DNA from 3 places in the Stutzerimonas sp. CXK-1 genome. Region 2 is predicted to be linked to each of the others. Evidence: predicted binding sites of a transcription regulator. Region 2 holds the regulator's gene; each other region holds the start of a gene.

Region 1 (2,263 bases), 850 kb from region 2:
ATCGACTCGACCGTCCTGAGTACCTGCTCGCGGCCGTGCTGGGCCGTCGCGTCCGATTCGCGCGAGGCCTCGGACGTGGCAACGGCATTGCGGGCCACCTCATCCACAGCGGTCGTCATCTCGTTGACCGCGGTTGCCGCCTGCTGGATCTCGTCATTCTGCTGGTGCATGCCGCGCGTCGAGTCCTCGGTGACGGCGTTGAGCTCCTCCGCCGCCGAGGCGAGCTGGTTCGACGAATCGGCGATACGCTGGATGGTGTCGCGCAGGCTGTCCTGCATGCTCGCCAGCGCCGTCAACAGGCGTGCCGGCTCGTCACGGCCCACGATGCTGATCGAGTGCGTGAGGTCACCGCTGGCCACGACCTCGGCGACGCGCACCGCCTCGTTGAGCGGCTGCACGATGCTACGTGTCAGCAGGATCGCCAGGGCAACGGTCAGTATGGCCGCAAGCAGCAAGGCGACGACTACGCCATTGAAGGCATGCGAGGCCGTGTCGTCGGACAGGCGTGCCGCCTCGAGCGCTTTCCCCCGGGAGAACTCGATGAGTTCGCGAACCGCCTTGGACGCGGCATCGGCATGCTGATTGAGCTCGCCGCGCGTCAGTGCCCGCGCACCTTCCTGATCGCCTTGCAGCGCCAGTTCGACGATCTGCGTCTGATAACGCTCGTAGTCGGCCATGGCCTGATCGAAACCGGTGATGATCTTCCGGCCTTCAGGTGTCCGGATCAGCGGTTCGGCTTTCTCACGGGCGCTGCGAAACGCCTGTTTAACGGCATCGATCGCCGTTACCGCCGTCTGTTGCTGTGCTTGCGTGTCGGCTACCAGCAAGCGCAGGGTGGCCGCGCGGATGCGCAAGAATTCCTGGTTCAGCTCACTGAGCTGAATGATGGCGGGAAGCCAGTGTTCATTGACCTCCTGCGACTCGCGCTGCATGGTCGACATCTGCTGAAGCGAGAAACCGCCGAGCAGAAAGACCAGCAGCGCCACAACACCGAAGCCGATGCCCGCCCGAAGCGCAATGCTGAGTTGTCTAAGCATGGATATATACCCCCTGAGGTAAAGGCTGCGTCCTGCCATGGCTATCGCCAGGAACCCGCAAAACTTTACGACGAACGGTAAAAAACCACTCCATGCAAAGGGTTTTTACGAGGGCGGTGTTTTGACGCACCACCCTCGGCGCGTCAAATACTGAAACGCGCGACCAACCCGTTCAGCTCGACGGCCAGGCGAGCCAGCTCCTGACTGGCAGCGCTGGTTTGATTCGCCCCCGCAGCCGACTGCATCGACAGATCGCGGATATTGACCAGGTTGCGATCGACCTCGCGGGCAACCTGTGCCTGTTCCTCCGAGGCGCTGGCGATCACCAGATTGCGCTCGCTGATCTGGCTGATCGCGCTGGCGATCTCCTCCAGCGCCTCACCGGCCCCCTGCGCCAGGTCGAGCGTCGAGCGGGCGCGCTGGTTGCTCGTCTGCATCGCCTGGACCGCCTTGTCGGTACCCTGGTGCACGGCACCGATCATCTGCTCGATTTCCTGCGTGGATTGCTGCGTGCGGTGCGCCAGTGCCCGCACCTCGTCCGCCACCACGGCGAAACCGCGCCCGGCATCGCCCGCCCGGGCCGCTTCGATGGCCGCGTTGAGTGCAAGCAGGTTGGTCTGCTCGGCGATCGAACGGATCACATCCAGCACCTTGCTGATATCGCGCACCTGGCCGGCCAACTGCTCGACCTCGCTGGCGGTGGACGTCACATCCGAGGCCAACAGGCTGATCGACTCGACCGTGCGAATGACCTGCTGGCGGCCCCGCTGGGTGGTCGCATCCGACTCACGCGACGCCTCGGAGGTGGCCACGGCATTGCTGGCCACCTCGTCGACCGCGGTGGTCATCTCGTTGACCGCCGTCGCGGCCTGCTCGATTTCGTGGTTCTGCTGGTGCAGGCCGCGTGTCGAGTCCTCGGTCACCACGTTGAGTTCTTCGGCGGCCGAAGCCAGCTGATTGGACGAGTCGGCAATGCGCTGCACGGTTTCGCGCAGGCTGCCCTGCATGCTCTTGAGCGCCGCGAGCAAACGAGCCGGCTCATCCTTGCCGTCGATCTCGATCGGCCGGCGCAGATCACCAGCGGCCACGCTTTCGGCGACTTCGACCGCCTGGCTCAACGGCTGCACGATGCTGCGCGTGAAGGCCCAGGCCAGCAACCAGGTCAACACCCCCGCGGCAATGATGGTCAGAATCATCCACAGACGCGCCTCGCCGAACAGCTCGTC
Region 2 (2,263 bases):
CCTGGCCCGCCATCAAGACGAGATTGAGCAGGTTGCTTTCGAGCTCGGTGATCAGTCGGGTGACGCGCTTGATGACCTGTCCGGTCAGATCCTGGAAGTCCTGGGCAAGCATGATTTCGCTCAGGTTCTGCGACAACAGGCTGCCGTCGTTCATGCTGCGCTTGAGGTACTGGTCGATGCGCTTGACCAGGCTGCGGAACTGGTCGGCGTCCATTTCGCGGCGCATGAAGCGCTGCCAGTCCGCCGTCAGGCTCTGGGCCTCGTAGCTCACGTAGTTGACCAGCGGCGCGGACTCCTCCACCAGGTCCATGGTGCGATTGGCGGCCTTCTCGGTCATTTCCACGACATAGGAGAGCCGGTCGGTGGCATCGGTGATCGGTGACGGATCGCCGCCAGTGGCACAGGTATCCATCTCGAGCTTGACGATGGCGTTGTGCAGCTCGCGGGTGAGCTTGCCGACTTCCTGATAAAGGCTGTGGTTGCGCGCCTGGCTGAGCTCATTGAACATCTGCGTCGCTTCGTCGAAACGACCCTGCTGCAGGCTTTCAATCAACTTGGGGGCGTTGGCCTTCAGAGTCGCTTCGAACTCTGCCAGGCTTTGATCTGCTTGCGTCATAGTGCCCTCGCGGCGTTGCTGCTTCAGCCGTTGACGCGCTCGAAGATCTTCTCGATCTTTTCCTTGAGCACCTGGGCGGTGAAGGGCTTGACCACATAGCCGTTGACCCCGGCCTGGGCCGCTTCGATGATCTGATCGCGCTTGGCTTCAGCGGTGACCATCAGTACCGGCAGATGCTTGAGGCGCTCATCGGCACGCACCTGGCGCAGCAGGTCGATGCCGCTCATGCCGGGCATGTTCCAGTCAGTCACCAGAAAATCGAAACTGCCGCTCTTGAGCATCGGCAAGGCCGTGGTGCCGTCGTCGGCCTCGGCCGTATTGGTGAACCCCAGATCACGCAAGAGGTTCTTGATGATGCGTCTCATCGTCGAGAAGTCATCGACGATGAGGATTTTCATGTTCTTGTCCAAGTCGACCTCCGTAATTCCAAAATCTCGGCAACCGAGCACGTCTCGCAGCAATACAGTCGATCAGGCGGCACGCCACTCGCCAAGGCGCGCCCGCAGACGCGCGGCACACTGGCTATGCAGCTGGCTTACGCGCGATTCGCTGACGCCCAGCACTTGACCGATTTCTTTCAAATTCAGCTCTTCGTCGTAATACAGCGACAGCACCAGCTTTTCCCGCTCGGGCAGATTGGCGATGGCATCGGCCAGGGCCTGCTGAAAACGCTCGTCTTCGAGGTCGCGGAAGGGTTCCGGGTGCGCGCTGCCGGCATCCTCGTTCAGTTCGCCGTGCTCGCCTTCCTGCAGCAGATCGTCGAAGCTGAAAAGCCGGCTGCCAAGCGTATCGCCCAGAATCCCGTAGTACTCGTCGAGGCTCAACTTAAGTTCGGCCGCAACCTCGTGATCTTTAGCGTCACGCCCGGTTCTGGCTTCGATGCCGCGGATCGCCTCGCTGACCATGCGCGAGTTGCGGTGCACCGAACGGGGCGCCCAGTCGCCCTTGCGCACCTCGTCGAGCATGGTGCCGCGGATGCGGATGCCGGCGTAGGTTTCAAAGCTGGCGCCCTTGCCCGAGTCGTATTTCTTTGCCGCTTCCAGCAGCCCGATCATCCCTGCCTGGATGAGGTCGTCGACCTGCACGCTCGCCGGAAGGCGGGCCAGCAGGTGGTAGGCGATGCGCTTGACCAGCGGGGCGTACTGATCGATCAGGCGATATTGCGCATCCTTTTCGTGTGCCTTGCTGTAATACATAGCGGATCCGGCAGTTTTCATTCGTGGTTCCCGGCAGTGCCTGGATTGATCAGTCGCTCGACGAAGAACTCCAGGTGCCCACGCGGGGTGGCAGGCAATGGCCAGGTATCGACCTTCTGCGCAATGGCCTTGAACGCCAGCGAGGACTTCGCCCGAGGATAGGCATCGTAGACGGCGCGCTGCTTCTGCACGGCCTTGCGCACCGACTCATCGTAGGGAATCGCGCCGACATATTGCAGCGCGACATCGAGAAATCGCTCGGTGACCTTGGTCAGCTTGGCGAACAGGTTGCGGCCTTCCTGCGGCGCGTGGGCCATGTTGGCCAGCACACGGAAGCGGCTGATGCCGTAGTCGCGATTGAGCAGCTTGATCAGCGCATAGGCGTCGGTGATGGACGTCGGCTCATCGGTGACCACCAACAAGACTTCCTGGGCGGCACGCACGAAGCTCA
Region 3 (2,263 bases), 1.4 Mb from region 2:
CGGTCATCTCGTGCTGTCGCCCGGCGCGCATCGCGGTGTCGTCGACCACCCGCGCAACCTGGCCGACCGCCGTGCGCAACTGCTCGCCGGTCTTCAGCACGTCGCCGATCAACCCGCGCAGGCTGGCAATGAAGCGGTTGAACCCTCGCGCCAGGTCGCCAAGCTCGTCGGCCCGGCTCTCGTCGAGCCGACGGGTCAGGTCACCGCCACCGCCGCCGATCTCGACCAGCGCGGCCGTGACCTGCCGAATCGGCCGTACCAGTCCGCGAGCCAGCAGCACGATCACGCCGAGAAAGGCCAGGCCAATGGCCGCGCCGATCAGGCTGGTGGTCCACAGGGTGCGCCGTGCCTCGCCGAAGATCTCGGCTTCCGGCACCTCGGCGACCAGTTGCCAGCCGAGGCCTTCGAGCGGCTTGGCCATGGCCAGAAAGGTCTCGCCGTCGCGCTCGAAGCGCACCACCCCGCCGCTACCGGACTGCAGTTGCCCGGCCGCCTCGGCGCCGGTCAGCTCGGTGAGCGCGGCGCGCCCGTTGCGCTCGCTCTGCGGATGGATCTTGACCTGTCCGTCGCTGCCGACGAGGTATACCTCGCCGCGCTCGCCAAAGCGGAAGTCGGCGATCAGCGCGGACATGCTGCTCAGGCTGTAGCCCAGCCCGGCGACGCCGAGCACACGCCCGCCGGCGCTGATGCGCTGATTGATGAACAGCGTCGGCTGGCGGGTCGCCTTGTCGATGTCCAGCTCCAGCCGGCGCTCCTGGCTGCCGTCGACCAGGCTGTAGAACCAGGCGTCGGCGGCTGCCGAGCGCGACAGCGTGCGACTGAGCCCCGCGTCGGAATAGTAGTGCCCGCTGTCGAGCACGGCGATGGAGGTGGCCAGTGCGTTCTGCTGCGCCTTGACGCCGTGCAGGTAGCGGGCAATGGCGGCGGCCTGCTGCGGGTCTTCGCCCTGGCCGAGCCAGTCATGCACCAGCGTGTTGCCGGCGATCGCCGCGGTCGCGGTGATCGGGCCGGCCAGGGTGCGTTCGATGTCATGCGCGATGGCGTTGATGTTGGCCGGCAACGCCTCGTCGAGCAGGTAGCGCTCGGCCAGCCGTTCGACGGCAGAGGCGTAGACCAGAATGACGATCAGCAGACTCGTCAGCAGGGCAGCGCCCATGCTGAGGATCAACTGCCACTGGATGCTGCGCTTGAAGAACGGCATGGAGGCAACCTCGTGCGGGTAATTTCGTACACATCATTTGGCCATCACTGTACACAATTTTCAGTACAGGCAAAGAGGCTTAGCGGCCTGCCGCCGCTGAACTTGATAGCGGAACCGCCGACCGACGCGGCGCCCGACGAGCGGCGGTGCGGTTGAGAGGCCGAAGAAGCGGGTGCTAGCATGCCGCGCAACGCCGCCTGGCCGGGCGGTGCCAGCCAAGCAGGTCCGCATGTCGAGTATTCGTGAGCGCAACAAAGAACTGATCCTGCGTGCCGCCAGCGAAGAATTCGCCGAGAAGGGCTTCGCCGCCACCAAGACGAGCGATATCGCGGCCCGCGCCGGGCTACCCAAGCCCAACGTCTACTACTACTTCAAGTCCAAGGAAAACCTCTACCGCGAGGTGCTGGAAAGCATCGTCGAGCCGCTGCTCGAAGCATCCGCGCCGTTCAACGAGCCCGGCGAGCCGGGCGATGTGCTGCGCGCCTACATCCGCACGAAAATCCGCATCTCGCGCGACCACGCCTACGCATCGAAGGTCTTCGCCAGCGAGATCATGCACGGGGCGCCGCATCTGTCGCCGGAACGGGTGGCCCAGCTCAACGCCCAGGCGGCGCACAATATCGCCTGCATCCAGCGCTGGATCGATGCCGGGCTGATGGCCAGGGTCGACCCCAACCACCTGCTGTTCAGCATCTGGGCGGCCACCCAGACCTACGCCGACTTCGACTGGCAGATTTCCACCGTGACCGGCAAGGCGGCGCTCGAAGACAGCGACTACGAGGCGGCGGCCGAAACCATCATCCGCCTGGTGCTCAAGGGCTGCGAAGTCACCGAGCGCACCTAGCTGGCCGCGCCCAGCGGCGCCGGGCGGCCGAGCAGATAACCCTGGGCCTTTTTCACGCCGAGCGTGCGCAGCACGGCCAGCTCCTCCTCGGTTTCCACCCCTTCGGCAACCACCTTGCTGCCGGTTTCCGCGGCGAAGCGGATCAGCGCGGCCGCCAGCGCCCGGCAGTTGCTGTCGCCGTCCAGGTTATTGATCAGGCTGCCGTCGAGCTTGATGAC

What was found. Region 2 encodes FliA, which starts transcription of late flagellar genes. Its sites were predicted from a motif close to CTAAAGTTTNNNNNNNNNNNGCCGNTAA; they were not measured.
Region 1: AC0KXH_RS08170 (methyl-accepting chemotaxis protein) is a predicted target of FliA. The motif match lies at 1,079-1,106, and genes of this name have one in related genera.
Region 3: AC0KXH_RS05340 (methyl-accepting chemotaxis protein) is a predicted target of FliA. The motif match lies at 1,281-1,308, and genes of this name have one in related genera.

What each region holds. Positions count from the first base shown of each region.
Region 1 covers NZ_CM173217.1:1,718,921-1,721,183, reverse strand. Annotated here, with positions in the region: gene AC0KXH_RS08170 (methyl-accepting chemotaxis protein) at 1-1,037, opposite strand, end outside; gene AC0KXH_RS08165 (methyl-accepting chemotaxis protein) at 1,181-2,263, opposite strand, start outside.
Region 2 covers NZ_CM173217.1:2,573,603-2,575,865, forward strand. Annotated here, with positions in the region: gene AC0KXH_RS12040 (protein phosphatase CheZ) at 1-616, opposite strand, end outside; gene AC0KXH_RS12045 (chemotaxis response regulator CheY) at 640-1,014, opposite strand; gene fliA (RNA polymerase sigma factor FliA) at 1,087-1,812, opposite strand; gene fleN (flagellar synthesis regulator FleN) at 1,830-2,263, opposite strand, start outside.
Region 3 covers NZ_CM173217.1:1,125,111-1,127,373, reverse strand. Annotated here, with positions in the region: gene AC0KXH_RS05340 (methyl-accepting chemotaxis protein) at 1-1,201, opposite strand, end outside; gene AC0KXH_RS05335 (TetR/AcrR family transcriptional regulator) at 1,431-2,045, shown strand; gene AC0KXH_RS05330 (sensor domain-containing phosphodiesterase) at 2,042-2,263, opposite strand, start outside.